4 regions of the Paenibacillus sp. FSL R7-0048 genome follow, and region 1 is predicted to be linked to each of the others. Evidence: riboswitches for the same ligand, from Rfam matches in the RefSeq annotation. Region 1 holds a riboswitch; each other region holds the start of a gene.

Region 1 (7,831 bases):
AGTGGCTGAGTCACGATATCATGCATCAGACCGCCTAATTCTTCGTGCTCCACATTACCCACCGCCACCTGAACCCGTGTTTGGAACAAGTGCCAGACGATAAAGATGAAGGTAACAATACCTGTAATCCGTTGCAGGGTATAACGCCAGTTTCTTTCAATGTTGAAACGGTTCAAGTTCGGCTTGGATTGATACGCAATATAAAGTCCGTATACCCCATGGTACAGCAGAGGAAGCCATATACCGAACAATTCCAGGAAGAAAACGAGCGGCAGGCTGTTCAGCCATAACACGCTGTCAGTGAAACCGGAAGCGCCACCCTCTACAGCCGCAAAATTCGTCATCATGTGCTCAATGAAGAAGGCTCCAAGTGGGATAACGCCTAGCAAGGAATGAATCTTTCTGGAATAAAATCCTTTCATACAAAGTAACCCCTTTCCGATTAAAACAGCGTTTTCATTAATGGGTATTCACCGCCGGAACTACATTTGACACAGGATAACGTTGACAATCCAATGACATAATTCCTTAATTTACCGTTATCCTAGAGTTTACCGGACTTAGTTTTATTTTTCACAAAATGTGAATATCTTGTGTCACTTTTCATGTTACTCTTTTTTCGCTTATAAGGGAATTGCAATCTAATTATTAAACGTTATACAATAAACGCATAAGAATAGATTTTATATGATAATAATTCTCATTTAGCAAAACAACATTTTCCGACATAACCTGATTTTCCTTATGTAATAAGAACAGTTACTCTTACGGCTATGAATTTCATCACTACTGATCGTACATCGCATTAGGAGAGGAACTCAATTATGTTTGACGATTTAGATGTTTTTGCAGCAGTTGTGGAACATTCCAGCTTAAACCGGGCCTCACGCCAGCTCAATCTATCCCAGCCCGCCTTGTCTCGCAAAATTTCTAAACTCGAGGAACGTCTGGGGGTCGCACTGTTTAATCGTTATGGCAAACGACTGGAATTAACCGAGGTTGGGCGTCTCACTTATTCCTATGCGCTTGAACAACGGCAGCAGCGTTCCAAGTTTCTGGAAGCCCTTTCCAAATTTAAAGAGGGGGAGCCAAGGCTTGTCACCTTGGGGGCTAGTCTTACCTCACTGCAGACCACGCTTCCGCCGCTGGTAAACGCTTATATGGATAAATATCCGACCGCAGAGCTGAAGCTGATCACAGGCCGAACGCATGAGATCGTATCCTCAGTTAGTGAGGGAAAATCAGATGTAGGTCTGATCGCTTCCTCTATTCAAGAACCCGGGTTACGCTGCATTTCTCTGTTTGAGGATCAACTGCGACTGGTCGTCTCAGAGCAGCATCCTTTAAATTTATCTTCCAAGCTAACCATGGATAATCTATCCCGGCTGCCTATGATTCTCTTCTCAAAGGGGACCTGGTACCGGCGTCTGACGGACGATCTATTCCAGCGCTGCGGGATTGATCCCGATGTGCGCATGGAGATTGACTCCTTCGAAGCCATCGTACGGCTGCTTCCGACTGTCAAAGCGGCTGCGTTGCTGCCAAAGTCTTATCTGCGTCCAGAACTGCTGAACGGCGGCGGGCTGGTGTCCTTACATATCAAGGAGCTGGAGCAGACTCAACGGACCACCTGCCTGATCTACCGTGACGATGGAAGCATGAGCACGGCGGCTCGCAGTCTGGTGCAAGTTACCGAAGAGATGTTTCTGACAGAACGTGAGCAGTAAAGCCGGACCAAATGAATCAAGGGCGCACCTAGTGATCTCCAAATGAGGTAATAAGTGAAGTACTTATAGCGTAATTAGGGAATTTCTCCCTGAAATTTAGAGATTTTTGTTCAGCAGACTTAAAATTAGGGAAAACTTCCCTAATTTTCGGCTGATTCAGTAACTAATAAAGGAATCCCACTGTTTATTAGGGAGGAATTCCCTGATGTCGTTCATTTAGAGCGAATAGCGGCTATTTTTAGGGAGGTTTTCCCTAATTAGTTCACACCCACTCTGTACATCGTACAAACAAAGAACGCATATCGCCCATATTCCACCGTCACAGATACCACAAATCATCTACTACAGCCGTACGAATATCACACCTAACAACTCGTCCACCGCACAAACCAATATATTAGAACACTACGCGTGGTCTATAGCCATATGGCATAGTGAAATCCATTACTTTTCCTACTCTTTACTCCATAAAAAAGAAGCTGCCCCCAAGTAGAATTCACTACTTTTGAGTCAGCTTCTTTTCCTATGATTCTTGGTTCACAACTTCACTCTCAAAACGGTCAATACTTTCATTAGGACCAATGAGTACCATAACATCGCCTTCACTTAAATAATCATGGGCAGTTGGAGCGACGATTATTCCACTTTCCCTATTTAGGGCAACAATACTGCAGCCATATTTAGCTCTTGTATTTAAATCAGACAAGCTTCTGCCGTTCATGCAGGACGGTACGGTCAGCTCGACAATTTTATAATCCTTGGACAGTTCAATATAATCCAGCAAATTGGGCGTCACCAGCTGATGTGCCACACGAATCCCCATATCCCGCTCCGGAAAAATAACCCGATCAACCCCCAGCCGCGACAGTGCGCGGCCATGAAGGATAGAGATTGCCTTAGCCACCACTTGCTTGACTCCAATCTCCTTCAACAAAATGGCCGCCAGAATGCTTCTCTCCATATTGTCACCAATCGCAACAATCCCACAATCAAAGTTCCGTACACCAAGCGAGCGCATAATTCCCTCATCTGTAGCATCTGCTACTACCGTATGCGTCAGCTGATCGCTCATTTCCTCCACGCGTTCTTCATGGTGGTCAATGCCGAGCACCTCGTAGCCCATTTCCATCAGCTCAAGCGCCAGGCTTGAACCGAAGCGACCTAAGCCGATTACTACAAATTGCTGTGCTTTCATTTCTAATTAACTCCTATCCAATAATTATTTTACCTTCCGGATACTTATACAGTGGTTTACCCTGTTTGGGACCGAGTGCATACGCTAAGGTTAGTGGACCTAGCCGACCTGCAAACATCGTCAGACAGAGTAGAATCTTACCGATCGCTGACAGTTCCGGAGTTAGCCCCATAGTCAGTCCTACCGTAGCAAAGGCGGAGGTCGTCTCAAACAAGATTGCCAAGAAATTACTGTCTTCAGTTGTGGAGAGTATCATCGACACAGAGGCGATTAACAACAAAGCCAGCAGCGTGATCGTTAATGCCTTGTAGATGCGCTCTTGAGCCAGCCGATAACGGAACAACACAACATCTTCCCGTCCACGCAGCATAGCAATTACAGCACCAATCATCATCGTAAAGGTTGTTGTCTTAATCCCCCCGCCCGTTGAGCCCGGAGAAGCACCAATAAACATAAGAATCACTATAAAAAATTGTGTAGCCTGCCGAAGTCCAGCAATATCTACTGTGTTCGCGCCAGCCGTACGGGGAGACACGGATTGAAAGAAGGCCGATAATATTTTACCGCCGAAATTCAGTGAACCCAGGGTACGAGTGTTAGTAAACTCAAATATAAAAATAACCAAAGCTCCGATCAGAATCAGCCCTGTACTGGTGGACAGGACAACTTTACTATGTAGAGACAGCCTGCGGGTTACCCGAAACTCCACCAGATCTGACATTACAATAAAACCAATCCCGCCGGAGACAATCAGAAACATCACAATAATATTCACAAGCGGATCATATACATAATCAGTTAAACTGCGAAAATCCCCAAAAATATCGAACCCCGCATTATTAAACATAGACACCGCATGAAATATGCCATAATAAATCGCTTTTCCCAACGGCATATCAAAAGCCCAGCGAATAGACAGCAGCACAGCGGCACAGCCTTCTATGACAAGAGAATATATGAGGACTCTCCGGATCAGTCGCACAATTCCTTCCATAGAGCCTTGATTCATGGCTTCCTGTAGGATTAGCCTGTCCCGCAAAGATATTTTACGCTTTAACACCAGTGAAAATAGAGTGGCCATGGTCATAAAACCTAAGCCGCCGATCTGGATCAGAATCATAATTACGGTTTTCCCAAAAATGGTGAACGAAGTTCCGGTATCCAGCACAACAAGCCCTGTAACACAGGTTGCCGACGTTGAAGTAAATAATGCATCAATAAATTCCACGGAATTCCCGCTTGTGCTTGAGATGGGCAGCATAAGCAGCAAGGCCCCTATCAGAATGATCGATGCAAAACCAAGCACCAGTATCTGCGGCGGCGAGAGCTTCAGAAACTTAAATTCAGAAATCCTGCGAAACTGTGAAGCCACTTTGCTCACCTTCTTATCAAAAATTCCAACAAAAAAAGCACTGGAAAACCAATGCTGACTTGGTTCCTGCAGTAAATTAGCCTACGAGGTTAGCTGTCGGATTCGGACTGTGCAGGCTGCCCTATTCGTTCCCAGAACGAAATTCACCCCTGATGAAAGTGCCATTTATCGTGTACACTCCACTTTTCATCACTTCTTATGGTTCCCCCGTTTTCACCAGAAATTCGGCTACTATACAATTGCATACAAATTATATACGTTATTTAGTGAATTCACAAAGACACAATTAATGCTCATTCACATGAAAAAATGCGGTTTAAAGAGACTGCATCAAAAGGAGTGCCTTTTCTCATCACTTTTCCGTGTTTTCCCTGCAATTACACCGATTCTCATCATTCGTGCAGAAATGAACACGATAAAATTCATGGTATAAATTCACATGACTATTCTATACTATCTCTATTACCCATAAAAAGAACATATAATGTTTTTTGTAACCAACCAGGCACTAATACTATAATGGAACATAACATTGTCACAGTACATAACAAGGAGGCGTTACATGAATCCCGTCGGCCAGCCCTTACAGCAACGTGCCCTCTCCAAGAGGCTCATCATCTCGGGCATTATCGGTCTTATTCTATTTATTATGTTTCAGATTTCCCCTTCACTGCTTAGTAGCCCTACAGGTGAAGATACCACCGTCATTAGCAAGGCAGAAGCCCGTGACCAAGCCATATTATTTGCAGAACAAAAGCTCAACTACACCGAAGCACCAAACGATCAATGGAATGTACTTTACCAGACGGACTCTTCCTTTTATGGTTATATGTCTCGCGAGAAGCTTGTGGAGGACTACACCAAGAAAAAATTGGATCAAAAATATCCTTTTGATGTCTTTCGGGCAACGCTTACTCCTTCAGCGGAGCAAGAGCCGCAAATCATCGTTGACCTCAATATGTATAACGGTAAGATTGTCGCTTTCTCAAAGGCTGCAAAAGTTACCTCCGAAGAGGGGCCAGGCATCGCTTCCGTTGGTGCAAAAGAGGACAAGGGAGCTGACCTCACTCTAGCGCAGAAGGAGAATCTTGCTCGTCCTTGGCTTCAGGAATGGGAAGTAAATCCTGCCAAGCTACAAATTGAATCGAATACAGGAAGCCATGGGCTAGTGTATACGGATAGTACTGTTCAGGTCGGCGAATCCTTATTGCACTATTATTTTGATTTCAGTGGAGAGCAGGTATCCAGCTTTAATGCCGGATTCACTGCACCAGCTTGGCATACCTCCTACGTACAAGGACAGACCTCTTTAGCGGAAAAGCTAACATTATTCGGTTACGGTATACCCACACTGATTTTAGGAATTCTGGCACTCGTCTACAGTATTCTTAGAAGAGAGCATACTTCCTTTAAACGTGGAGTATTCCTAAGCTCAGCCTATTTTGTAATCATGATGATCAGCACCTATAATATGCTTCCTGAATCAACGGGCGAAGGGCTAGAAGCACAGATTACCTCTGTCATTATGTTTATCATTTATGCTTTGTACAGCCTGCTGATGTCCTCCTTGCTCTACTTCTCTTTAGTGGGCGGCAATGGCCTATGGCGAAAAGAGGAAGGCATGAACCCTTGGCCCCGCGCCAAAGAGCCCGGCTATGGACAATATGTGTTGGACAGTATCCGGGCTGGATACATCTGGGCTTTCGTTCTGCTAGGGGTGCAGACGGTTATGTTCATCATATTATCGTTTACCTTGCACAATTGGTCTACTACAGACGCCACCCAATCTCCCTATAACATGAGATATGCTTGGCTTCTGCCTATCGTCGCATGGCTCGCTGGTTTATCTGAGGAAGCCATTTATCGCTTTTTCGGAATTCCTATGCTGAAAAAGGTGTTCCGGAACACTTTTATCGCTTGCTTGATCACCACACTGGTTTGGGCGTTTGGCCATACGTTATATCCGATCTATCCCATCAGCTCCCGTCCCATTGAGCTGACTGTAATCGGGCTGCTGTTCAGCTATATTTTCCTTCGTTACGGGTTTATTGCTGTCATGTTCAGCCACGTCGTGTTTGACAGCATCCTGATGGGCGCTACGCTGATCTTTATGAAGGAGAGCGTAAATGTAGGCGCGGGTATCTTCGCGATTATTATGCCGTTCATAGTCGCTTACATCGTCTATCGATTTAATCCACCACAGAAGCCTAAGCCGGTGGAGCCTTCTTCTTTGATTTAAACTAATGTGAAGACGTAATGAAATTAAAAAAGGGCATCAAAGCCGCTTTAGTCGCTGCTTTGATACCCTTTTTCTTTTGTCACCATTGCTATGAGGTTGGCTCTTCATCCTTGAGCGCATCAAGAATTTGTTTTGCCAGCTTTTCTCCAATAGAAAGTGTACGGAAATCATCCACGGAGGCTTCTTTAATTTTCTTAAGCGATCCGAAATGCTTTAGCAGCGCTTTACGGCGCTTCTCACCTATACCAGGTATAGAGTCCAGCTTGGAGGTAACCATGGACTTCCCGCGCTGTTCACGGTGGAAGGTGATCGCGAACCTATGGACCTCATCCTGAATCCGCTGCAAAAGGTAAAATTCCTGACTGTCCCGGGCTAGCGCGACAGGCTCTGGCGGATCTCCAACCAAAAGCTGAGCCGTCTTATGCTTATCATCCTTAACAAGGCCGCAGACCGGAATGAATAATCCCAGCTCATTCTCCAGAATATCAATAGCAGAGGAGATTTGCCCTTTCCCTCCATCGACCACGATAAGATCCGGTATCGGAAGATTCTCCTTCAATACCCGCTCATATCGCCGCCGAATGACCTCGCGCATCGTTCCATAATCATCCGCACCCACCACCGTACGAACCTTATATTTACGGTACTCTTTTCGTGCAGGCTTACCATCAATGAAGACAACCATCGCTGAGACCGGATTAGTCCCCTGAATGTTCGAGTTATCGAACGCCTCAATACGGCTCAAGCGTTCAAGCCCCAAGCTCTCGCCTAAGCTGATCGCTGCTCCAGAGGTACGCTCTTCATCCCGTTCAATCAGCCGGAATTTCTCGTCGATAGCCACTCTTGCATTTTGGCAAGCCATGCCAACCATCTGCTTCTTAAGACCGCGTTGTGGCACAAGCACCTTAATGCCCAGCCACTCCTGCAGAATGGAGGCGCCGCCAGCGGCATCCACGATCCCAGCTGCCGCAGCTTCCTCCGCCGCCGTCGCACGTACCTCAGCCTCTTCAGCCGATTCAGGAGTATCTTCACCCTGTTGTAAATCCGCTTCTGCTGGAGCAGCTATGGCGATCTCGGGTTTAGTCTCTTTATTAGCCAGAGACTCCTCATCGAGCACATCCGGCAGCAGGATCTCCTGCGGCAAAGCGGGATTATCACTATAATACTGCGTCACATAAGACATAAAGTCACTGTAGGCTTCACCATAGAACGGGAACACGGAGGAATGGCGCTGAATCATCTTCCCTTGTCTCATGTACAGAATCTGTACACACATCCATCCCTTGTCTACAGCATAA
Region 2 (7,831 bases), 5.4 Mb from region 1:
TGAAAATCACCCAGCCCTGACGTTTGTTCTTAGCGAACAATCCGTACATATATGGCAAAGAGGCTGGCAGCATCCACATAGAGAGAATCTCCAGAACGTTCGTAAGTGGATTAGGGTTCTCAAAAGGATGTGCTGAATTGGCTCCGAAGAAGCCGCCACCATTCGTACCTAAGTGTTTAATTGATTCCAAAGAAGCGACTGGACCGATAGCGATTTGTTGCGTCTGCCCTTCAAGTGTAGTGACCTCAAGCGATGGCTTGAGCGTTTGTGGCACATGCAATCCTACCAGCACCAATGAAACTAACAGAGCTAATGGAATGAATACACGAATATGTGCTTTTACGAAGTCCTCGAAAAAGTTCCCGACTGATTTCTGTCCTGTAATCCCTCTGACAAAAGCAACCGCAACAGAAAATCCGCTCGCTGCAGACGTGAACATCATCATCGTGATGACTGCCATTTGTGAAAAATACGATAGTCCCGTCTCCCCGCTATAATGCTGCAGGTTCGTATTGGTCATAAAGCTGATCACCGTATTGAATGAAAGCGTCTGTTCCATATCGGCAATTCCATTCGGGTTCAGCGGCAATCCCCGCTGTAATCTTAGAAAAATATAACTGAAAGCAACCAGTACGATATTAGTTAGAACAAAGCTGAGTGCATACTTCTTCCAGGACATTCCGTCCCGTTTTTTCAGGCCGATCAGCTTATAAATACCTTTCTCTGTGCCTGCAAACCAGCGATCCGTACGATTCGGTTCGTTAGAAAATACATGATATAAATACGTTCCCATCGGCTTGACCAGCAAGATGAGAATTACAATTACGACGACTATTTGCAAAATGCCCATGAATGCCCCTCCTTAAAATTTCTCAGGATGAATCAACGCGTAAACCAGATATATAAACAACAGTAGGGTAACAGCGATTACTAGAATCACAGCTTATCCCTCCCCGTATCCTCAACTACACCTGCGCACCAGCGCATAAAGCCATAAAATAACCCGTAAATTACAGCTAACGAAGCCACCATATACAGATCCATCATATCTTCCGCACTCCTTCCATTATCCTTGATGAGGTGATCTATCGATTAGAAAATCAGCATCACCACTATGGGAATAGATTACATAGCTCGCACCAAGTCTTTTATAGACCAATCTAGGATTTATTGAACTTGTAATCACAAAAATCGGCTGTGTCGTCCAGGTACGGCACATCTGAATATAGCGGCAGCAAAGCGGAAAGCTGCTCTCAAACAGATATACCCTGCCTACCGGGAACGATGGGCGAAACCAAGTGCTCTGATGGCGGGTATCCACTAGAATAACATGCTCAATCCCGAGCTCCTCAAGTAAAGCTTTCTCAGCCACATTGTTGGTTAATCCCGCCATCTTAATACCCCTGAACTTCAGAAGTTTAATGAAATGTTCTCCCGCCTTTGTAGGCGCACATACAAGCACATATTCATTCTGATCCGTCATCTTTTTTCTCCTCCTGCTCATTTACAACAAGGAGGCAACGAAAATCTCCGAAAGGATGTTGACCTATCGTCATTTTCGGGCACAACCTAAAGCTCGGTTGTGTCACGTCATTAGACGCTGCCTTACAAATACCGCTAATGATGAATTTAGCGACCTCTTAGGGGAGGCCTCCATAAATGCTTTGCTTCTAAGAGCACAGCAAAAAGCCACAAAGGATCTCCTCTGTGGCTCGCTAGCGGTCACATTGCACTCATCCTCTCTCCATACGCTTACGAGGTTAGCTGTCGGATTCGGGCGGTGAGAGTCGCCCTACCTGTATAGATGCGAGCTCACTCGCACCCTCTACAGGATTCACCCCATAATCGGCTTCCGACTCTCACATCGGCTGCCGATTGTTGGTTCCCCCGCTTTCCTTACCGGAAATTAAGCGGATCAAATATTCGATTGTCGTTGAAACAGGAGTAATCATACTCTTATGCACGAAGACTTGTAAAACCTGAATGATGCCAAAATAATGCAAATTAAAAACTATTTTCCCATTAGATAGCGCTTACTTGATATCTAATCTCTCTATATCTCTTGTTTACTCGAGTTTGGAGCGTTTAATCGCTATCTATAACCCATGTGATTTTATTCACCTTTTTAGAGCGAAAATACTGCAAATTCCCATTATAGGTAGAAACGCAAGAAGCTGAGGCTGAGCGAGAAAGAGGCGCGATAACACGCCATAAATACCTATTTACCTCGTTTTTCAGTCGTAGTCGGCAGGATATGGTTAAAATTGCTCTAAAAGAACATTTTCCGTTTTTTACAGAAAATCTTGAAAAGAGTATGATTCGGGTTGAATCTAATTCATAAAAAACAATCAACGCTGAGTTCCTGCATTCGCAGGGAACGGGGGAACCATCAGGCCACCTGGCCTACTTGGGGTGAATCCAAAGGAGACTGCATAAGTCTCAATAGGTAGGGCGACTCTCACCGTCCGAATCCGACAGCTAACCTCGTAAGCGTAAAGAGAGAGACCCTTGATCCGCCACGCTTTGGCCCAGGTATATCTGCCTGTAATCCAAAACCGCAGCAGAGGTCCTCCTCTTGCTGCGGTTTTTGCGTTACCTGAGCTTATTAGGTGATAGCACGCTGGATGGGGTGAATGTTTTGAAGCACTATTATTTAGGGATACATCAAGGGCTGCTTGAGCCGATAAGTCTAAATTACGTTTGTTTCGGGGCCTTGTGGTTCGAAGAACATAATCACAGGTACATTGTAGGCTATGCATTTGGCCAGAACCAGATCCAAGCCCTTCGCCAGTTCAGCACACCTTCTTCTTGTAAAGACTGTTTAGACTCTAAGATTGTATATGAGATATATAAAAAAATTCGAGAACAACAGCAGCAGCAGGATTGGTCATCACACCAAAAGCTCCCGTGGTTTACAGCCTTCAAGGAGCCTTGGAAAGATGTAAGCGCCGGTTGGTATGTCTTGAGATCCCGCAGCACCTTTCCCTTACATCTATCTGTTATACGAAAAGAGAAGTTCCGACTATGGCTAGAGCATACCGCAGTCTGTGAGAATAAAATGGAGATGCTCGCTTGTGTAGAAAAGGCTAGTGTCACTCATCATGTTGACTTAAAGCTTTTGGAAATCTAAGGAGGAACCCTACTATGGACCAGCGCAGACTATCCCGCATTGAAGTATTTGTATTGGATGAACCCGAGCCTATTCACTATGGAATGGAAGGGGCTGAAGGCTGCCGTTATGGTATTCTGAAGCTCACCTGTAAGGGAGGCTGCAGTTGGGGGGCTTGTCTGATTTCTGCCAACACCAAAAATTTCGATCTCATTAAATGGAGTTCTTTTTTACGGGCTATCTGTCATTGCCGTCTTGAGGAAGCGCTGGATAAGGTCCGCCGCGAAGGTTCAGATTGGGAGCAGGTTAAGCTTGAGCTAGTTCAGGGTGCTTTGCAGGATTTAAAGGCCAAGCTCCAGGGTAAATCCTTGGCAGGGCATATTCAGCAAGGGCGTCTGTACAGTGTTGCAGCAGGGGGGAGCAATTCCAGAAGTGAACGGCTCTACTACAAGCCTTCAAAAGCTTTATCCACTGCCTCCCAGCAGAAACACAGTTGCCCGGAACCAGACACCGCCGATCTTATCAATAAATCCATCTCTTACTTTTCTATATTATAGATTCAAGCAAATCTCTCATTCTGAAAGGATCGTGTTCACCATGCCTGACCCCTTACCTCCCGAGTCCACCTACAGTACTAAATTTGCAGAGTATGTCCAAAAGTATACTAATGAAGTCTACGTACTTAGTTCCATGTTGTTAGAACAATCTAATGAGGCAGACAAGATTACTATCCGCACCTTCACAGAGCTTCATAAAATATATCGTCAGGATGATTTCGATCCTCAGTTATTCTCTATCCACGCTTACCGCACTTGTATTCACCAGTGTGCTGATTCTTTTGCCCGGCGCTCCCTTCTATCGGCTAAGGCATTACCTTGGGAGGAACAGCTTGTGAAGGTCATGTGGTACGGTCTAAAGCTGCCTCTTTCTCAAATAAGCATTATTCTGCAAAAAAGTGTTCCCGCACTGAAAACACAGCTTAGAGCTGTACGGGAGCAGATGACCACCCAAACGGATATACTAACGAGCGCAAATCTTTCTATAATTTAGTCACTGACTAGAATTCAGACAATCTTTAAGCGCATGAAGCATCTAACGGACTCAGGAGCCTTTAATTGAAGCTTTTCCACAAATATGGCCGGCGTTCGGACTCCAGAGTCACTAATTGTTTATAGAGCACCAAATATACGCCTACTTCCACTCAATAGCATCACTGGAGTCCGCACCCCCTTCAAAAGACCTTGAAATCGCCAAATAACGCCTTCTGAGTCCGAAAGTAAAAATCTCGAGCGATGAGCGTCTCGGATCGTCTTAAAGCAAGCCCTAATCATCTTCCACCAAGGCTTACGGACCCAGATGACGTTACTTACACGTTTATCGCCTTTTGAGCATAGTATCGGACTCCAGTGCAACTATTTGGTTAAAAGAGCTACTAATTCACCATTTTTCATGCCAATAGCGACTATAGTGTCCGATATCTTGCTAAATCTCGATGATTGTTGCATTTAAGTGCTGCTGGGTCCGTTAGCTATATCAGCTCGTATACAAAGAGATTGCCAACTCAAAAACGGGGATATCCCAACAACCATAAATGGTTGTTAGGATACCCCCGAAAATTCAGTTCCTACTATTACACTTTACTCTTACGCGCCTTACCGTACATCCACAATCCTGCCAACATCCCCACTATAGCAACACCAGTCAATACGCCTTGAACGAAATCCATAAAAGTGGAGCCATCCGGAAGCATTCTACTAACCGTAGCCAGCGATACCGAACTCATTAAAAGCATAATGGTATATTGTTCGCTTGTAGACATCATTAGCACTCCTTAAAAGTTATATGAGGTCTTCTTAGATCTTGTAAGCTTTCATTGCTTTTCTGATTTCTTTAATACTTGGGCGTTTGCCGTACATCAGTACGCCGGTACGATAGATCTTGGCTGCCAGCCATCCGAAGATGAAGGTAGTCACAAGCAGGATCAGCAGCGATACAATGACTTGCCAGATCGCCACCTCGCCGACACCAATTCGGAGCAGCATCGTCAATGGTGAGGTGAAAGGCACATAACTCGCTATCTTAACCACTAGAGTATCTGCATTGGAGATACTGAACAGTGGAACATAGAACGCTACGAAGCCTAACATCATGATTGGCATTACCGCCTGACCGAGATCCTCCGTACGGCTGACAATCGAACCTACAGCCGCATACATCAAGGCATAGAGGAAGTAACCTAATACGTACAAGACAAATCCATAGAGCAGCAAGTTAATATTGAGCTGGCCTAAATCGAGATCAAAATCAGCCAATACAGTCGCATTATGCGGGAGCGTCAAATTGACGACGATCGCTGCGACAAAGATCCCAATTTGCAATATTCCTACTAGGAAAACACCGATAACTTTACCGAACATTTGCGCTAAAGGTGAGGCACTTGTAATCAGAATCTCCATAATCCGCGAGCTTTTCTCAGAAGTTATCTCTGCGGCAATCATGTTGCCTGTCATCATAATGGACATAAAGAACAACATAAGCATGGCATATACGATAATGTAGTTAATGGCTGGAGTGTCCTCCTGAGAGCTTTCACTGCCACCGCCTGCGTTAAGCTGTTGTGTAGTAATCTGCACAGGCGTTGACATTGCAGCAATCTGTTCAGAGGTCAGCTTGTCGCCAACGATGAATTGTGTGTTTGCTTGCTGAAGTGCATTTTGGAGATAAACTTGCACATCTCCGTTTAGTTCCCCATCATTACTATGATAAGTAACGGGTGGAAGCCCTTCACCAGTAGGTTCCGCAAAAGTAACATAACCTTCTACGGTCTCTTCATCTAATGCTTTCTTTAACTCGGCATCCTCCGCAGAAGCATATTGTACTATCTTAGCCTGTGGCATGCCCTCTGGCGCAGTATAAGCCTTCAACAATTCTGCAACCTGATTTCCCTCTTCAGCAATCACAGCAATTTGAGTAACTTCACTTTTGGCCGAATCACCCTTAAACTGATCGATGATATAGGGAAGATTCATCCCTATGCTGAGCAATAATACTAGAATCAAAGTAGTAATCATAAATGATTTCGTTCTAACTTTATTTTTAAAGGTAAAGCCGATAATTGTCCCCATCTTATTCATTAGATTCACCCACCGCTCTGATAAAGATTTGGTTTAACGTAGGTTCCTTGATTTCAAAATGCTCCACTTCACCCTGTGCTATCGCCTGCTGTAAAATACGCTGTGCTGCACCGATCTCACTGATCGATAACAGATACCCACGCTCCAGCCGTTTAACTGCTGTAACACCTGCGATGGACTCCAAACCTTTTACCTCATTAGCTGTACGCAGCAATACTTCTTCCCGCGGGTAGCCATTCTTGATCGTGCGGATATCCCCTTGAACGACCGTATTGGATCGATCGAGAATCGTAATGTTACGGCATAGCTCTTCCACATGCTCCATCCGGTGCGTAGAGAAGAGGATACTTGTTCCCGAATCACGTAATTCTTTGACCGTATCTTTCAGCAGCTCCACGTTTACTGGATCCAGCCCGCTGAAAGCTTCATCTAGAATCAGAATCTGCGGCTTATGAACGACAGCGGCGATAAAGCCCATTTTTTGCTGATTTCCTTTGGAAAGCTCTTCTATTTTTTTATTGTAATAATCCGGAACCTCGAATCGATCCAGCCAATAGCGCAAGCTCTTATCTGCATCACTAGCTGACATCCCACGCAGGCGGGCCAAGTAAACGATTTGATCGCTGATCTTCACCTTAGGATATAGTCCACGTTCTTCGGGCAGATAACCCATAAGTTGCTGCAGTTCACTGTTGAAAGGTTTTCCGTTATACAAAATCTTGCCTTCATCAGGGTAGATTAGGCCGAGCACCATACGCATCGTGGTTGTTTTCCCCGCGCCGTTCGCCCCCAGTAATCCGTAAATTTCCCCTTTACCTACGGTTAGGTTAATTCCGTTTACTGCGGTTTTTTCTCCATATTGCTTAACTACACTTTCCAGCTTTAAGGCTTCCATTTCTCTAGTCCCCTCTCTTGTGGTCAATTAGAATAGGACGATGACCCTGTGTCCATAAACTTAATATTTCGTCCAGTTCCAAACTGCGGCTCTTGATAACCTTTACGCCCAAGTCATGAATGCGTTTCTCGTTTTCAGAAAATTGTTCTATGATAAAAGAAGCTACACCCGGTGTATCCATGGTAAAGTGCAAGCCTCCTGGCAACTCAGCCGATAACTCCGCAAGCTCCTCTTCACCCGCAGCATTCACCCAAACCTCGGTCCAAGCACCGAACAGACTGTCTTTTTCAGCCATACCCAGCAGTTCTCCCCGATGCATAAGGACGATATAATCCGCCAGCCGCCGCACCTCATCCACAATGTGTGTGGAGATGATAATCGTTGCGTTGTGCTCATCCATATATTTACGAAGTGTCTCGATCATAATCTTCCAGGCAAAAGGATCAAGACCCGATGAAGGTTCATCCAATAGCAGCAGACTTGGCCGTGCCGCAAGTGCTGCAGCAATTTCGAATTTCCGGCGCTCCCCTTTAGACATCTTCGAAAGTCTCATATGATACGGAACCTCAAAGCGATCCATCAGCTCGTGAAAATACTGATCGTCCCAATTTGGATACCAATACTTCCGAAATCGAGCTGCTTCCGCTGCATTCCAGTGGTTCTCCTCAGTAATTGACGTTTCAGGAACATAGG
Region 3 (7,831 bases), 2.1 Mb from region 1:
GTTCTGCATATGTAACGATCTTTTGAATTTCATCATAAGTAGCTGGTGCAGCCAAAATATCAGCTTTGCCGCCCATTTTAGTGTACACGTGATCTTTTAAATTCTCATGACTTTTCACTATTCCTGCGGTCATTAGCTGCTCTAGATCATCTTGAATTTTGTCAATATTCATGTTTTCATGCTCCTTTAACCATGTATAAATGATGGTCCTTGATCTATTTTAAAGAGTTATTATGAAATTGTAGGCAACCACAACTGTAACAACGAACAGGCTCCCTTGTCAATGACGGGAGCCTGTTCGTTGTATGATTTTAGATGATAATTACACAGCTTTATAGGCAGCAAGCTCGTAAGGAAGACACAGTGGCACACCCGTACGTGGATCCGGAACGATATCCGCTTCAATTCCAAACACTTCCCGCAATACATCTGGTGTCATAACCTCAGTAGGTGAGCCTTCGCTAACCACAGTACCGGACTTAATCGCTACCATATGCTGCGCATAACGAGTAGCATGATTCAAATCATGCACGACCATGATAATGGTACGGCCTTCTTCCTCATTCAGCTTTTGCAAAAGTTGAAGAACTTCGAGCTGATGCGCCATATCTAGGAACGTTGTAGGCTCGTCAAGGAATAAAATATCTGTTTCTTGAGCCAACGCCATAGCGATCCAAGCGCGTTGACGTTGTCCACCAGAGAGACGGTCAATAGGGCGATCATGAAAAGATTCCATGCCCGTAACAGAGATGGCGTTGGAGATGATGTTGCGATCCTCTGCGGTCATCGTGCCAAATCCTTTTTGATGAGGGAAACGACCATAGCTGACCAGCTCAGATACCGTCAGACCGTCAGGAGCCGTTGGGTTCTGCGGTAGAATCGCTAGCTGACGAGCAACCTCTTTAGTTGAAAAGTTATGGATCGATTTGCCGTCCAGCATTACGGTGCCACTCTTCGGCTTCATAATCCGGGCCATCGTTTTGAGGATTGTAGATTTACCGGAGCCGTTAGCGCCCACTAGTGCGGTGATTTTCCCCGTAGGGATAGACAAGTTCAATCCCTTAACTATAGTAGCCTCAGCATACCCAATACTTAATTCTTCTGTATTCAAACGTTCTGACATGATCTACAACTCCCTTAAAAGTTTTATGGAGCTATGCTCCTAAGTATGAACTAATTTACGCTTTCGACTTGGCGAGTAAATATAAAAAGTAAGGTGCGCCAATAATCGCAACCACAATGCCAGTAGGAACTTCGGCAGGTTGCAATACCCATCTACCAATGGTATCAGCGGTAATCATAAGAAGCGCCCCTGTCAAAGCACTAGCAGGTAATAACACCTGATGACGGGGTCCCACCAGCCTGCGAGCCAGGTGTGGTGCTATCAGGCCGACGAAGCCAATACCTCCACTTACCGCGACGCAGGAGCCGGCAAGCGCTACGGCTGTTACCAGAAGGAGAATACGTTCCTTCTCCACACGCATTCCTAGACCTAATGAAGTATGGTCCCCTAGATTCAATACATTTAGAACCCGGGCTTTATAGAAGGCGAACGGTAACAGAATCGCGATCCAAGGCAGCAAAGCAAGGACGAATCTCCAATCCCCACCCCATATTTTCCCGGCGATCCAAGTAGCTACAAATTGATAATTATTAGGATCAAGCCTAAGTGCCAATACAAGCTGGCAAGCATTGATTCCTGCAGCGACCGCAATCCCGATAAGGATCAGCCTTGTAGGAGACAGACCATCTGCCTTCCGGTAGGCAAGAATATAGATTAAAGCTGCGGTCAGGCCAGCCCCACCAAGCGCTAGGAGAGGCAAGACAAATACCGGAGCTGCTGTTGTAGCCGGAAAAAACGAGATAAAAATGATTACCGCAAAACCTGCACCAGCACTTATGCCCAGCGTAGCCGGTTCTGCGAGTGCATTACGTGCGAGACTTTGTAGAATACAGCCCGATACTGCAAAGCCCGCTCCAACTAACAATGAAATTACGATGCGGGGTAATCTGAAATCAAATAAAATAAGCTTTTGCTGATGTGTTCCATCACCCATGAGTGTATGTAATACCTCTAGTGGGGATAGACGCATAAACCCTGTATTCATACTGACTATAAACACAACGACGATCAGTATAGCAAGGAGCACTAACACCGTTAAGGCGCGTGTGCGGCGTTCTTTTTCATCTGGAGTAAGGGTTAATTTGGGCATTACAGCTCCCCCTTCCGCTTACTCGCTAAATAAATAAAGAACGGTACGCCGATGATGGCAATTAAAGCTCCTAGCGGTGTCTCATAAGGTGCATTTATCATTCTTGCGGCAATATCTGCAAAGATAATCAATAAGCTCCCTAGAACTGCCGAGCAAGGGATAATCCAGCGGTAGTCCACTCCAACGAAATAACGTGTAACATGTGGAATAATTAGTCCTATAAAAGCAATCGGGCCAACCGTTGAAACCGCACTTCCAGCTAAGATAACCACAACAATCATACATGCCAATTGAACTAACCTTGTCCGCTGCCCCAGACCAACCGCAACTTCTCTTCCTAAGCTGAGCAATGTGACGGATCGTGATAACATCATCGCTGCAATTAAGGCTACGGCCACCCAAGGGAATATAATCTTGATCTGAGTCCAGCTAGCTCCACCCATCCCACCAGCTAACCAGAAGGCTATGTCCTGAGATAAGTTGAAAAGAATAGCTACTCCCTGACTAATAGCAACCAATAAAGCACTAACTGCCGAACCTGCTAATGTCAATCGCAAGGGGGTCAGGCCATTAAAAGAAAGCGAACCGATTCCGAATACGATAAAAGAGGCCACAGCGGCACCGATAAAGCAATACAACATTAGTGAAGTGAATGAGAGTGAGGGTGCAAAAGCAAATACTATGGCCAGCGCTACCCCTGCTCCTGCATTCAAACCTAACAGCCCTGAATCCGCAAGCGGGTTTCTTGTCATCCCCTGCATGATAGCCCCTGCTACTGCGAAGCAAGCACCGACTAAGGCGCCAGCAATAGCACGTGGAAATCGCAGTTCTCTAATCACCTGATGTTTTTGTAAATCTGGATTGAAATGAAATATAGCTTCCCATACCGTAGCTAACTTGATATCTGCCGCACCCACTGAGACCGAAAGTGCCAATCCGAAGGCAATGGCAGCAAGTCCAAAAATAAGAATACCAATGGCAGCTGCCGGTCGGGTATGTAGAGCTTTTTTGGGTTCATTTTTAATACGATTTGCGAAATCTGAGGGTGAAACCATGAGTCGTCTCCTTATTCAATAGTTACAATGGTTTATATGATAACAACAATCATTCTCATTATCGCAAAAATATTTATGTTGTACAATTGCAGGAACGATTTTTCCGTACTATGGGATTGGTTTATAAAAAAATGGTGCAGATCTTTGTATCCCGAGATACTTGATCTGCACGCCCTTCCCCACCGAAATGATCAGTCTCATTCATGGTGAATTACGACTTTTATTTCACAAGACTTTTTAGCACATCGTCAATGATTTTGCTGCCAGCGTTCGCCCCACTGTAAAGCCAGCTGCTTGTTGAGCTCATTTCATGCACATTTCCAGCTTTTACAGCTGGGATGCCCTTCCAGATTGCACTATCTAGGATTTCCGAACCTTCAGTCTTATCACTATTTACAAGGAAAATATGATCTGCGGTCAGCTCAGAAAGCTTCTCTAGTGAGATCGGATTCCAAGTTGCTCTTGTTCCTACTGGGATCTCTGTTACTAAGTTAGGCAGCGTTACGCCAAGGTCTGTATATAATACAGCTCCACTGCTGCGGGTTTCGTCTACAATATAGAAGTTTTTTTGCACCAACCATAAAATAGCCGCGGACTCTTGTCCAATAGCTCCTGTAAGCTGTTCTTTCGCAGCCGCTGCTTTAACATCATAATCTTTAATGGCTTTTTCTGCTTCAGGGGTTTTGTTCAAAATCTCACCCATCTTAAGCAACGATTTGCGCCAATCTTGATTTAGTTCATCCCCAATTACATAAGTGGGTGCAATCTTATTCAACTGATCGTAAATCCCGTTCTGAACAGAAGACTCCGATGGGATGATAATAAGATCCGGAGCAAAGCTGGTTACAGCCTCTAACGGAAGGTCGTAACTAATTGTAGGAACATCCTTCAATTCAGTGGCCAGATAATCCTGAACGCCGTTTGTAACTGACCATTGAGCTACTGGAGTTACACCCAGAGTTACCAAAGAGTCTTCCAAATATGAACCCAGAACGCGCTGTGGATTAGCCGGAATCGTTACTTTATGACCCATTGCATCTGTTAACGTCTTAGGTGCAGCAGGTGCCTCTGTAGATTCTGCTGTAGGCGCTGTTGTAGGCGCTGTTCCTGCATTTGATGAGCTTTCAGCATTATTATTACCACAAGCGGAAAGTATTAGCGTCATCACTATTAGTCCGCTCATCGTCACTTTCATGCTTCCTGATCTTTTTCTGTTAAGCCAAAACATTAAAAACCCTCCTATATGTAACTGCTTTGATATTCAAAGGTGACCTTTACCTCTGCTTCACTTTTAAATGATATTGATTCTCATTCTCTGTGTCAACATATAAATTTCAAATTCTGTGGATTTGCAACAATTTCCTTCATATAAAATACAAAAGAGGTTATATTCCGAACGTTCCGGATATAACCTCATCTTTAATCTTCTACTTATTTATTTAAATGATACGGGACAGTCGCTACTACAACGTCCTTTTGATTCATTAGATACGAGCGGATTAAAAAGCTGGTCTGATTATGAAGCACGGCTTGCCACCAATGTTTGGTAATAAACTGTGGAATCAAAATCGTGATGTGATCCGTCGCAGCGGTCTTCCACTCTACCGTATCGATAAACTTCACTAACGGACGAATGATACTACGATATCTGGAACGAAGAACAATCAGGCGTACACCTGGATTCCATTCCTCCCACCGTTGCTCCATCTTATGAATGTCTTCTTCATCAAAGCCTACATACACAGCAACAACATTATCTGTTAGAGACTTCGCATAGCTGATGGAATGTAATACAGCACGTGTAACCCCTGCAACAGGAACAACTACAGTACTTCCTTTAATTACAGGTTTATCAGTAGCCGGACATATACGCAGTTGATCCGCAGTATTCAAATAATGCTTATGAATACGGTGGAACACGAACATTACAGCAGGTAAGAAAATGAATGCCATCCATACGCTCGAGAATTTAGTAATGATAAATATAAGCGTAATCGTCAATGTAGTCAGCATACCGATGGTATTTACTACAAATCTTTTCACCCATCCAGCGGGTCTTGTTTTGATCCAATGCACCATCATCCCCAGTTGGGATAAGGTAAAAGGAATGAACACGCCTACCGCATATAGTGGAATCAAACCTTCCGTATTCCCATGGAATGCAGTCACAAGTATGATAGACATAACTCCTAGAAAAATAATGCCGTTTGAGAAGCCCAGGCGGTCACCACGGACCATAAATGCATGTGGCAGATATTTATCTTTTGCAAACATAAAGGCGAGCAGCGGAAACGCTGAATATGCTGTATTAGCTGCCAAGAACAAAATCACTGCTGTAATCCCTTGAATGAAAAAGTACAATCCGCCACGGCCAAAGGTCGATTCAGCGATCTGAGAGACAACCGTAGCCTTTTCATCTGGCACAATCCCATACCAATATGCCAGCACAGTGATTCCGGTAAACATAAAGCCAAGGATAAGTCCCATGATCATTAGCGTCTTGGCTGCATTTTTCTCAGCCGGTGCCTTAAAGTTTGGGATCGCATTAGATACGGCCTCAACCCCCGTTAGGGCTGAACAACCAGAGCTAAACGCTTTTAATAGTAGAAACAAACTTACATTAGATACGGCGCTGCCTATTTCAGGAACATTCGCATGCGCGCCACCCATTGCATATTTAACGATACCGGAGATAATCAGAACAACAATCGAAACCACAAACAAATACACTGGAATTGCGATAAATGAAGCCGATTCAGTCACTCCGCGAAGATTAATGATTGTTAATAAAACGATAACAGATACAGCGATGAGAACAGTATGATTATGAAGACTTGGAAAAGCCGATGTGATCGCATCCGTCCCTGCCGAGGCACTAACCGCTACGGTAAGAATGTAATCCACCAATAATGAACCCCCAGCGAGCAGCCCTGTCGGAATACCAAGATTACTCTTGGCTACGATATAAGCTCCGCCTCCTTGCGGATAAGCAAAAATCGTCTGCCGATAGGATAAAATCAGGATGGCCAGCAGGCCCAATACGGCTAATGCAATTGGCAGGGAATACCAGATGGCAGTAAACCCGGCAGCCACTAGTACAATCAGAATTTGTTCCGTTCCGTAGGCTACAGACGAGAGCGCATCAGAAGACAGAACAGCCAGTGCTTTAACCTTGGATAACTTTTCATGATCGAGTTCATTCGACTTCATCGGACGTCCGATCAATAGTCGTTTTACCTTGCTTACCATGGTGGATACAGTTCCTTTCTTTGGGAGCTGAAACGGAATTTCCGTGCGCTGTTTTCATCGGTGGATTTCATAAATGCAGACACAAAAATAAGCATACGGAAATGATCCGCATGCTTATGCATGGTCATTTTCCCACCTTGCTTACGAGGTTAGCTGGCGGATTCGGGCTGTGGTTATAGCCCTACGGTAGAGGTCTGTTCGACCCGGTTCCGATTCACCCCATTGGCATGAATGCCAAGTTTGGTTCCCCCGTTTTTCCTAAGAAAATTCAGCGCATATTCAACTTCTCACAAGGTCTAATATTAGTCTACAAAGTGCCTACAGTAAAGCGTTGAAAAAAATGAAAAAAGAATGAAAAAACATCCAATAAGCTCAAATATAGCGTCTTATTGGATGCTCTCTTTCATTATCTTCAATTATCCCTCTAGCCCGTGATTTTAATACCTTTTCAGCTTTTTTGTAACTTCCAAAGTAAAAACTAAAATCCTAAGCTCTCCTCAGCATCTACTTCAATCACTTCTTCTTCCCTACGTCCATACCAAAGAAGGAGACTTATTAGAGCAAACGCTATTAAAGCTAACAAAGGAATCGTTATAAATCCGAAGTAGTTCAAGTAATCTTTATTACAAGGAACACCAACTGTACAAGGTAGAACTTTACTTAATGCTGGAATCTTCTGTTCCGCATAATGATAGATTGAGATACTGCCACCAATCAAACTTAATGGAAGCACATAAGGAATGATGCGCTTATCTCCACGGAAAGTGGCAATTCCCAACAAAAATAACTGCGGATACATAAAAATCCGCTGAAACCAGCAAAGCTTACAAGGTTCATACTTCAAGACTTCACTTAAATACAAGCTACCAGCTACAGCAACCAAAGAGACGAACCAGGCCAGATAGAGGCAGTTACGCTTGCAAAAAGATAGGAATTTTGTCACTTTGCCTCCACTGCTTTTGCGGCGGTGTTAATTTCAGATGTAATCGCTTCAATATCGAAAGGTTCAGCCGTTTTCACTCCATTAATGTAGAGCGAAGGCGTAGTTGTCACGCCTGCGTCAGTTGCCAACTGAATGTCTTTCTTCAGCTCATCTGCATAAGTTTTCTCTTGGATGTCTTTACGCAACAGATCGTAATCGATCGCTAATTTCTCTTTTTCAGCAAGGCTTACCAAGAAATCCTCAGTGGCCCATTCCACGCTCTCATCCCCTTGCTGCGCATACACAACATCATAGAACTTCCAGAATTCATCCTTATTCTGATGGTATACAGACAATGCAGCTAGTGAAGCTGTCTCAGAGTCAGGACCAAC
Region 4 (7,831 bases), 6.0 Mb from region 1:
AGATTATGGACATCTACTATGGTGCTAAAGAGGGTAAATCATGACGATATCATGCCAAAGCAGTTTTCAAAACAAGACTAATACCAGTACTCATGAGACAATAGGGTCGCTTTTTCTGGTGGCTACACCTATCGGTAATCTGGAGGATATGACCTATCGTGCAGTCCGTACATTGCAGGAATGTGATATTATTGCCGCGGAAGATACGAGACAGACCCGAAAATTACTCAGCCACTTTGAGATTTCACCTTCGATGTTGTTTAGTTATCATGAGCATAATAAGGCCGCCAGTGGACCTGAGCTTGTACGCTATATAATAGAAGGAAAAAATTTGGCACTCGTCAGCGATGCCGGTTTACCAGCGATTTCTGACCCTGGAGCGGATCTTGTAGCTCTTGCAATAAGTCATGGAATTCCGGTGATTCCTATCCCTGGAGCTAACGCAGCGTTGTCAGCTTTGATCGCTTCTGGTCTATCTACGAATACGTTCACCTTTATCGGCTTTCTTCCCCGAGAGCGTAAGGACATCCGAGCAGTATTAAGTCCACTTCGTTCGGCTCAAGGCACTTTGTTGTTCTACGAATCTCCCCATCGCGTAGTTAAGACACTTGCTCATCTTCAAGAAGCATTCGGTAATCGCCAGATTGTGTTGGCACGTGAATTAACGAAAAGATATGAGGAGTTTCTACGCGGTTCGATTGAGGAATGTACACTATGGCTGGCTGAACATCCTCCGCTAGGCGAATATGTTATTGTCGTAGAAGGGGAGAGCAAGGAAGATGCAGAAATCGCAGAATCGGCGTGGTGGCGTCAGTTAAGCATTGAAGATCATGTAGCTCATTACGAAGCACAGGATGTACCACGGAAAGAGGCTATGAAAAAAGCGGCATCAGACCGGGGTGTAGCCAAACGGGATATTTATAATGCGTTGCTTGATAGAGCAGAAGAGTAAGTGTTGTAGACGAATTCTTAGAATAACTAAGGATTGTCGGAAACGGCCTGCCCGAGCTTGAATGATTTATCTGCGGGTTAAATGTATTTTGTACAGTTATTTTTGAATTTTTTTATGTATTTGTTCGTTTAGTTGTACTTCATACAGTTATAAAGGTGGAAAGGATTGATTTCACGGAGATATAGGAAATATAAGTGTACAAAATACAATTAATTCGTTTAATGGTAAAAAGCATTTAAAATAACTGTAAGAAATACAACTAAGTATTACTAGTTCCGTCTTGAAGCACATTGCCCTTAGGGAGGGGATAACCAGGAGGGCAAACCCAGACATAAAAAATACCTCCCGCGGTCACGGGAGGTCAAGGAGATATGAAAAGGTTAGAATTAACAATTTGATTAGTTCTATTATATACTATTTAATTTAGTTTGTCACAGGGGTAGGGATGGAAGATATGCATTCATGACAAACTATTTTTCCTTTAAAGTAAGTTACGTTCTCAGCGTTGCCACAGAAAATGCAGGCAGGCTCATACTTTTTAAGCATAATCCGTTCGCCATCAACGTAAATTTCCAGTGCGTCCTTTTCGCCAATGCCAAGTGTACGGCGTAATTCAATAGGAATAACAACCCGTCCAAGTTCGTCTACTTTTCTTACAATTCCTGTTGATTTCATCATAACAATCGTTACTCCTCTCAATGTTCCAAAAACGTCATTATTCGACATTGTTCACTGTTTTATGATACTTATAATACCAACGATTCCCAAATCAGTCAACCTTTTTTCATAGGCTGAATAAGAAAATTTCCATAAGAACTTTGAATGTCCCTATAAAAATTAAGAATTACCCTGAAAGCATTTTGTCGATTTACCAAGACCAAAAATGATACTTTTCGACAAAGTACGACATAATTACTTATTATATACTGATATTAGTTAAAATCATATTAAATTATTAGAAGGAGTTGATCTCATGAAGCAGCCGCTCACGGAAGAAAAAGTTTTCAAGGATCCCGTTCATAATTATATTCACGTACAGGATACGATTATTTGGCGACTAATTAATACAAAAGAATTTCAGCGTTTACGCCGGATTCGCCAGTTAGGTACCTCATATCTCACTTTTCATGGTGCAGAGCATAGTCGTTTTTCTCATTCTTTAGGAGTATATGAAATTACACGCAGAATCATTTCGCAATTTGAGCGCAGCGGGTATAAGGATTGGATTCCTGAAGAAAGTTTGCTTACTTTGTGTGCGGCTTTGCTGCATGATTTAGGGCATGGTCCATTTTCACATTCTATAGAAGAAGCTTTTGAAATGAACCATGAGGATTGGACCTGCCGAATTATTTTGGAGGACACGGAGATAACCGAAATATTGCGTGATGTGGAGGAAGATTTTCCTCGTAAAGTAGCCTCAGTTATCTCTAAGACATATGAGCATGAAATTGTTGTCAATTTGGTTTCCAGTCCGCTGGATGCTGATCGTATGGATTATTTGCTGCGTGATGCCTACTATACAGGTGTAAACTATGGAACCATCGATATTGATCGGATTTTGAGAATGCTTCGTCCTTATAATGGGCGGATTGTAGTAAAAGAATCAGGTATGCATGCCATTGAAGATTATTTAATGTCGCGTTATCAAATGTACTGGCAGGTATATTTTCATCCGGTGACGCGCAGCTCTGAAATTATTTTGCGTCAAATCTTCCGTAGAGCTAAAGAATTGTTCCAAGAGGAGTACAAATTTCGCTTTATGATCGCTCCGCTAGAAGATCTCTTTCGAGGAGAAGTAACAGTGAAACAATATTTAATGCTTGATGAGGCACTGGTACAGACTGCTTTTATGCAATGGACACTTGAAGAAGATGAGTTATTAAGCGACTTGTGTACCCGTTTTATTCATCGTAAACTGTATAAATATGTAGAGATCGAGAATTTGGATACAGATATGATTACGGAAATCCGCAGCAGTTTTGCGGGAGCGGGACTTAACCCAGAATATGACTTAGAGATTGATTATCCGACAGATTTGCCTTATGATGTGTTCCGTCCAGGAGCAGCCTTCGACAATAATCAAATTTTACTGCTTGATCGCAATGAGCAATTGCGGGAAATTTCAGAGGTATCGGATATTGTGCGCTCAATAAGCGGAATTCATCGTGGCAGATATCACCTATATTTCCCACAGGATAAGCTGAAAAAAGCCCTTACACGGTTGCCCTTTTCTGTAGCAGAGATTTTTGCAAAATAATACAAATATTTATGGAACTATTGATAAAAACAACAAGGAGTGAGCTTTAAAATGTATCTGTTCGACACACATACACATTTAGATGCGCCTCAATTCGACGAGGATCGCGAGGAAGTTATAGCTCGTGCAGTAGAGGCCGGAGTTAGCAAGATGATCAATATTGGATTTAATCGGGAAACGATCCCTTCAACGATGAAGCTGGCTGAATCTTATGATTATATTTATGCAGCGGTGGGCTGGCATCCACAGGATGCGATTGATATGAAAGAGGGGGACCTCGATTGGATCGCCTCTCTTTGCAGCCATGAGAAAGTGGTGGCCATCGGAGAGATTGGGTTGGATTATTATTGGGATACCTCTCCCAAGGATGTGCAGCAGGAGGTCTTCCGCAAACAAATTGGACTAGCCCGTGAACTAAAAATGCCAATCTGTATACATGACCGTGATGCCCATGAAGATGTCGTACGGATTTTACGGGAGGAAAAAGCAAATGAAATTGGTGGCGTAATGCATTCTTTCTCAGGCAGCTGGGAAACCGCAAAAATGTGTCTAGATCTAGGATTTCATTTGTCATTTGGAGGACCGATCACGTTCAAAAATGCCAGAGTGCCTAAAGAGGTGCTTGCACAGACGCCATTGGACAGATTATTGATCGAAACAGACGCTCCATATTTGACTCCACACCCCTTCCGAGGCAAGCGAAATGAGAGTGCTCATGTGAAGTTAGTAGCAGAGGCTGCGGCTGAAATTAAAGGGTTAACATGGGAAGAATTGGCTAAAATTACGTATGCGAACGCACTGGAACGATTTGGGATTGTCTGAAAACAGGAGTAAAACGGGTGAAAAATAGAGAATGGCCGATATATTAAACTTTTTTAATATAAAAACGGCTGATTATTACAATATTTTAACCATATATTTGCGTAAACGTGGTTGAATCGTCCTTTACAACATGCATCAAAACAGGATATCATCTTTTCAGTGATGTGAGCTGTTGTTATTGTGACAGCCATTGATTCATGGATCGTCTCGCTGAGTCTCCGTATGGAGAACGGGGGAACCAATATTGAACTGCCGCATGCCTGTATCTTGAATACGACTAGGAATTGCCGCAGAACAATATTTGATTTCTTCACGTGGTCTTTGGGGTGAATTTAAGGGCAACCGCCGTGAGCGGGTGACCTGAAATAGGGCGTCTCTCTTTCGTCCGAACCCGACAGCTAACCCCGTAAGCGCAAGTAAGAGAGGCAACCTCGTGCACAAACATTCCCGCGTATTCTGACATCGGAGAAGCCACGAAAGAGTCCTCAAGAGAACTCTTTTTAGGCTTCTTTATTTTTGAATAAACTGAATGTTGCCCGCATACTGTTATATAACAGGTGTAGGAGTAGCTGTGCCGAGCAGGCGATCCATGAGCAGGAGACGCTAAGTTAATACGTGCGTATCCTGTGACAATCTCAAATAGTTTCGTCAAAGAAATTCAGTCCTCATGATATACAAATTGACGACGAGGCTATGTAAGGAGGATGGAGAGAATGGGCTTATTCCAACCAGAGGTATCCCATGATTCGCAGTCATCCAGCAGGTCTTTCGCATTACGGTGGGAGCAAGTAAATACTCGCGTACTTTTACTTGCAGGTGTGATTTCAATCGCAATCGCGCTGTTAATTCTGCTGTACGTACACGGTCAAAGTAATAAACAATTAGTTTTAGTAATAGACGGGCAAACACAGACACTTGAAACGCGAGAAGCACTTCTTGGTGATGTGTTGGAGAAAGAGCAAATTTCGCTGCAGCCGCATGATGAATTATCTTTAGGTCTGAGTGATGAAATAAAAGACGGTGACCGTGTCGTTATCAATCGTGCGCAGAAATTTAGCCTTACTGCGGACGGAGCAACAAAAACGTTATATACGACCGAAGACACTATCGGTCAAGCGATTGACAAACTGGGTATCAACCTAGAAGGCTATGATAAGATTTTTCCTTCGTTAGACACCACCATCTCTGCTGACATGGAGATTAAGATCGTTCGTATCAACAAGCAAACGGTACAGCGAACAACTAACTTACCTTTCCGTGTTATTAAGACAGCAGATCCCTCCCTTACTGTGGGAACAGTTAGAGTGGCACAGGCAGGCAAACCAGGCGTCATGGTTCAGCATATTGAAAAGATCTATCAAGACGGAGAACTGGCCTCTATGCGCATGATCGGCAAGGAAGTACAAACGGTAACAAAAGATAAGATCATTGCCGTTGGTACTAAAGCACTTCCTAAGCCTACTGTAGTTGCTAAAGCTACAACAACTTCCAAATCAAGCACTACCTCCAAAACGACTAAAGTTAGCGCTAAGACTAAGAACGTCACAAGCAAGGCTGGCGTAGACTTTGAGTACAAGAAGATGATTAAGAACGTCTCCATGACAGCTTATTCGTCAGAAGAGCCAGGGATAGGTACTAAAACTGCCTCCGGAACACGCGTAACGGAAGGTCGTACAATTGCAGTAGATCCGAATGTAATTCCTATTGGCTGGTGGGTTTATATCGATGGGCTTGGATTCCGCCGTGCAGAGGATACTGGCGGTGCCATTAAAGGCAATAAAGTGGATGTCTATTATGATTCCCTGAGCCATGCTCGTAATTTCGGCCGTAAATCACGTACCGTTTATGTGATTGGACCTGTGAAACCAGAGCTTAACTAGAACTGAAGCTTTTGCAAAAAATCCTTTGATAAGCTATAGTGATGATAACCGTTAAGGAACGCTGGATGATCATTTCGTTGATCGCAGAGCAACCGCTCATCACTTATACATTCTTTAACCAAAAGAAGAGGAGCGAATCCTCTTCTTTTTGCTTTTTTTGGAAGGAGTCAAGAAATATGATTAAGGAATTAATCGTCGTTGAAGGCAAAAGCGATACCGTAGCCATTAAGCGTGCTGTAGAAGCGGATACCATTGAGACAGGCGGCTCTGCTGTAAACCGGACTGTAATTGCTAAGATCGCGCTTGCTATGGAACGTAGAGGGGTTATTATTCTTACGGACCCGGACCATGCTGGGGAGCGAATTCGTAAAATCGTTTCAGCGAAGGTGCCGGGCTGCAAGCATGCTTTTATTCCAGAGAAGGACGCAACTCGAAAAGGGGATATCGGTGTAGAGAATGCATCGCCAGAGGCGATTCGTCATGCGCTGCGTAATGTACATACCTCTTTTGAAGGAGCACCTGCTTTGATTGGTATTGATGATCTTATGGCCGCTGGAATGCTTGTACACCCTCGGGCTGCTGAAAGACGTATGGCACTTGGTAATTTGCTTGGAATCGGATATTGTAACGGCAAACAGCTGTACAAGCGGCTGGCGATGTTTGGGATTACGCGGGAGGAATTTGCCGGGGCTCTCGCCCAAATTGATCAGGGAGGCATTACTTCATGAGTGGTAGAGAGGAAATTTCGACTCCAAAACGGACCAAAGAGATTATTCAACGTTATGGATTCAAGTTCAAGAAAAGCCTGGGACAGAATTTTTTGATTGATCAAAATATTTTGGACAAGATTGTAGACGCTGCTGGACTAGATAGCGATTCTGGGGCGCTGGAGATCGGGCCGGGAATTGGAGCGCTGACGGAGCGTCTGGCACTAACAGCGGGTGCTGTAACTGCCGTAGAGATTGACCGTAGACTGATTCCAATATTAAAAGACGTACTTTCCCCCTATCCCCATGTTAAGGTTCGTAACGATGATGTCCTCAATGTGAACTTGCAGGAAATGTTCAAGGAAGATTTCACCACTGTGAACAAGGTCAGTGTGGTTGCTAACCTGCCTTATTATGTGACTACTCCGATTCTGATGAAGCTGCTCGAAGAGAAGCTTCCCCTTGATAACATCGTTGTAATGATTCAGAAGGAGGTTGCGGAGCGTATGGCTGCATCTCCAGGTGGAAAGGAATACGGAAGTCTTAGCATTGCCGTGCAGTACTACAGCGAGCCTGAGCTCGTCTGTATCGTGCCACGTACGGTATTCATCCCTCAACCTAATGTGGAGTCTGCTGTTATCCGTCTGAAGGTTAGAGAGCATCCTCCGGTAAAGGTGGAGAGTGAGAAGCATTTCTTTGAAGTGGTTCACGCTTCTTTCACACAGCGCCGCAAGACGATTGCTAACAATCTGAAGGCTCGTTACTTCCCTGAACAAGGACGTGAGCAGCTGGAGGCTTTACTCGCAGAAGCGGGTATTGAACCGACCCGTCGCGGAGAAACACTCAGTCTTGAAGAATACGCCCGCTTAAGCGGTGTTTTGCTAGCCGCTGGAATTGAATAAGCAATAGGAAACGGTTGTTGTCTTAAGGACGACAACCGTTTCTCGTAGAAATATAAGGATGTTATTCTGGTGGAGCATTATACATTCTTATATTTTAAAAATATGTTGAGTTATGAACCAACTGAGGCCTTTGCCCATACGATGGGGTAGAGGTGGTGGTTGTAATGAATTTAGGAGACTTGGTCGTTCGCAAATCTTATGGCGGTGATTTAACATTTCGTGTAGATAATATTGTGCAGGATAGAGCCGTCATTAAAGGCACAGATTTCCGCCTGTTGGCGGATTCTCCTCTGGATGACCTGGTTCAAGTG

The links. A riboswitch is a leader RNA that binds a small molecule or an ion and turns the genes downstream of it on or off. The one in region 1 is predicted to bind cyclic di-AMP.
Region 2: linked by a shared signal. The riboswitch ahead of NSQ91_RS02750 (hypothetical protein) and the one ahead of NSQ91_RS26710 (TrkH family potassium uptake protein) in region 1 are both predicted to bind cyclic di-AMP.
Region 3: linked by a shared signal. The riboswitch ahead of NSQ91_RS17380 (APC family permease) and the one ahead of NSQ91_RS26710 (TrkH family potassium uptake protein) in region 1 are both predicted to bind cyclic di-AMP.
Region 4: linked by a shared signal. The riboswitch ahead of NSQ91_RS00190 (3D domain-containing protein) and the one ahead of NSQ91_RS26710 (TrkH family potassium uptake protein) in region 1 are both predicted to bind cyclic di-AMP.

What each region holds. Positions count from the first base shown of each region.
Region 1 covers NZ_JBBORF010000001.1:6,032,399-6,040,229, forward strand. The annotation lists gene NSQ91_RS26695 (succinate dehydrogenase cytochrome b558 subunit) at 1-422, opposite strand, end outside; gene NSQ91_RS26700 (LysR family transcriptional regulator) at 825-1,727, shown strand; gene NSQ91_RS26705 (potassium channel family protein) at 2,251-2,922, opposite strand; gene NSQ91_RS26710 (TrkH family potassium uptake protein) at 2,936-4,294, opposite strand; cyclic di-AMP (ydaO/yuaA leader) riboswitch at 4,357-4,534, opposite strand; gene NSQ91_RS26715 (CPBP family intramembrane glutamic endopeptidase) at 4,857-6,533, shown strand; gene uvrC (excinuclease ABC subunit UvrC) at 6,622-7,831, opposite strand, start outside.
Region 2 covers NZ_JBBORF010000001.1:618,239-626,069, reverse strand. The annotation lists gene kdpA (potassium-transporting ATPase subunit KdpA) at 1-850, opposite strand, end outside; gene kdpF (K(+)-transporting ATPase subunit F) at 863-940, opposite strand; gene NSQ91_RS02750 (hypothetical protein) at 1,067-1,483, opposite strand; cyclic di-AMP (ydaO/yuaA leader) riboswitch at 1,734-1,923, opposite strand; cyclic di-AMP (ydaO/yuaA leader) riboswitch at 2,343-2,507, shown strand; gene NSQ91_RS02745 (hypothetical protein) at 2,576-3,130, shown strand; gene NSQ91_RS02740 (hypothetical protein) at 3,145-3,666, shown strand; gene NSQ91_RS02735 (hypothetical protein) at 3,707-4,159, shown strand; gene NSQ91_RS02730 (hypothetical protein) at 4,740-4,931, opposite strand; gene NSQ91_RS02725 (ABC transporter permease) at 4,963-6,243, opposite strand; gene NSQ91_RS02720 (ABC transporter ATP-binding protein) at 6,236-7,138, opposite strand; gene NSQ91_RS02715 (ATP-binding cassette domain-containing protein) at 7,143-7,831, opposite strand, start outside.
Region 3 covers NZ_JBBORF010000001.1:3,893,413-3,901,243, forward strand. The annotation lists gene murB (UDP-N-acetylmuramate dehydrogenase) at 1-172, opposite strand, end outside; gene NSQ91_RS17360 (ABC transporter ATP-binding protein) at 323-1,123, opposite strand; gene NSQ91_RS17365 (FecCD family ABC transporter permease) at 1,179-2,213, opposite strand; gene NSQ91_RS17370 (FecCD family ABC transporter permease) at 2,213-3,268, opposite strand; gene NSQ91_RS17375 (iron-hydroxamate ABC transporter substrate-binding protein) at 3,489-4,496, opposite strand; gene NSQ91_RS17380 (APC family permease) at 4,700-6,517, opposite strand; cyclic di-AMP (ydaO/yuaA leader) riboswitch at 6,642-6,801, opposite strand; gene NSQ91_RS17385 (disulfide oxidoreductase) at 6,996-7,460, opposite strand; gene NSQ91_RS17390 (DsbA family protein) at 7,457-7,831, opposite strand, start outside.
Region 4 covers NZ_JBBORF010000001.1:37,839-45,669, forward strand. The annotation lists gene NSQ91_RS00165 (tRNA1(Val) (adenine(37)-N6)-methyltransferase) at 1-44, shown strand, start outside; gene rsmI (16S rRNA (cytidine(1402)-2'-O)-methyltransferase) at 41-952, shown strand; gene NSQ91_RS00175 (AbrB/MazE/SpoVT family DNA-binding domain-containing protein) at 1,376-1,630, opposite strand; gene NSQ91_RS00180 (HD domain-containing protein) at 1,926-3,209, shown strand; gene NSQ91_RS00185 (TatD family hydrolase) at 3,261-4,031, shown strand; cyclic di-AMP (ydaO/yuaA leader) riboswitch at 4,230-4,459, shown strand; gene NSQ91_RS00190 (3D domain-containing protein) at 4,745-5,911, shown strand; gene rnmV (ribonuclease M5) at 6,088-6,639, shown strand; gene rsmA (16S rRNA (adenine(1518)-N(6)/adenine(1519)-N(6))-dimethyltransferase RsmA) at 6,636-7,520, shown strand; gene yabG (sporulation peptidase YabG) at 7,685-7,831, shown strand, end outside.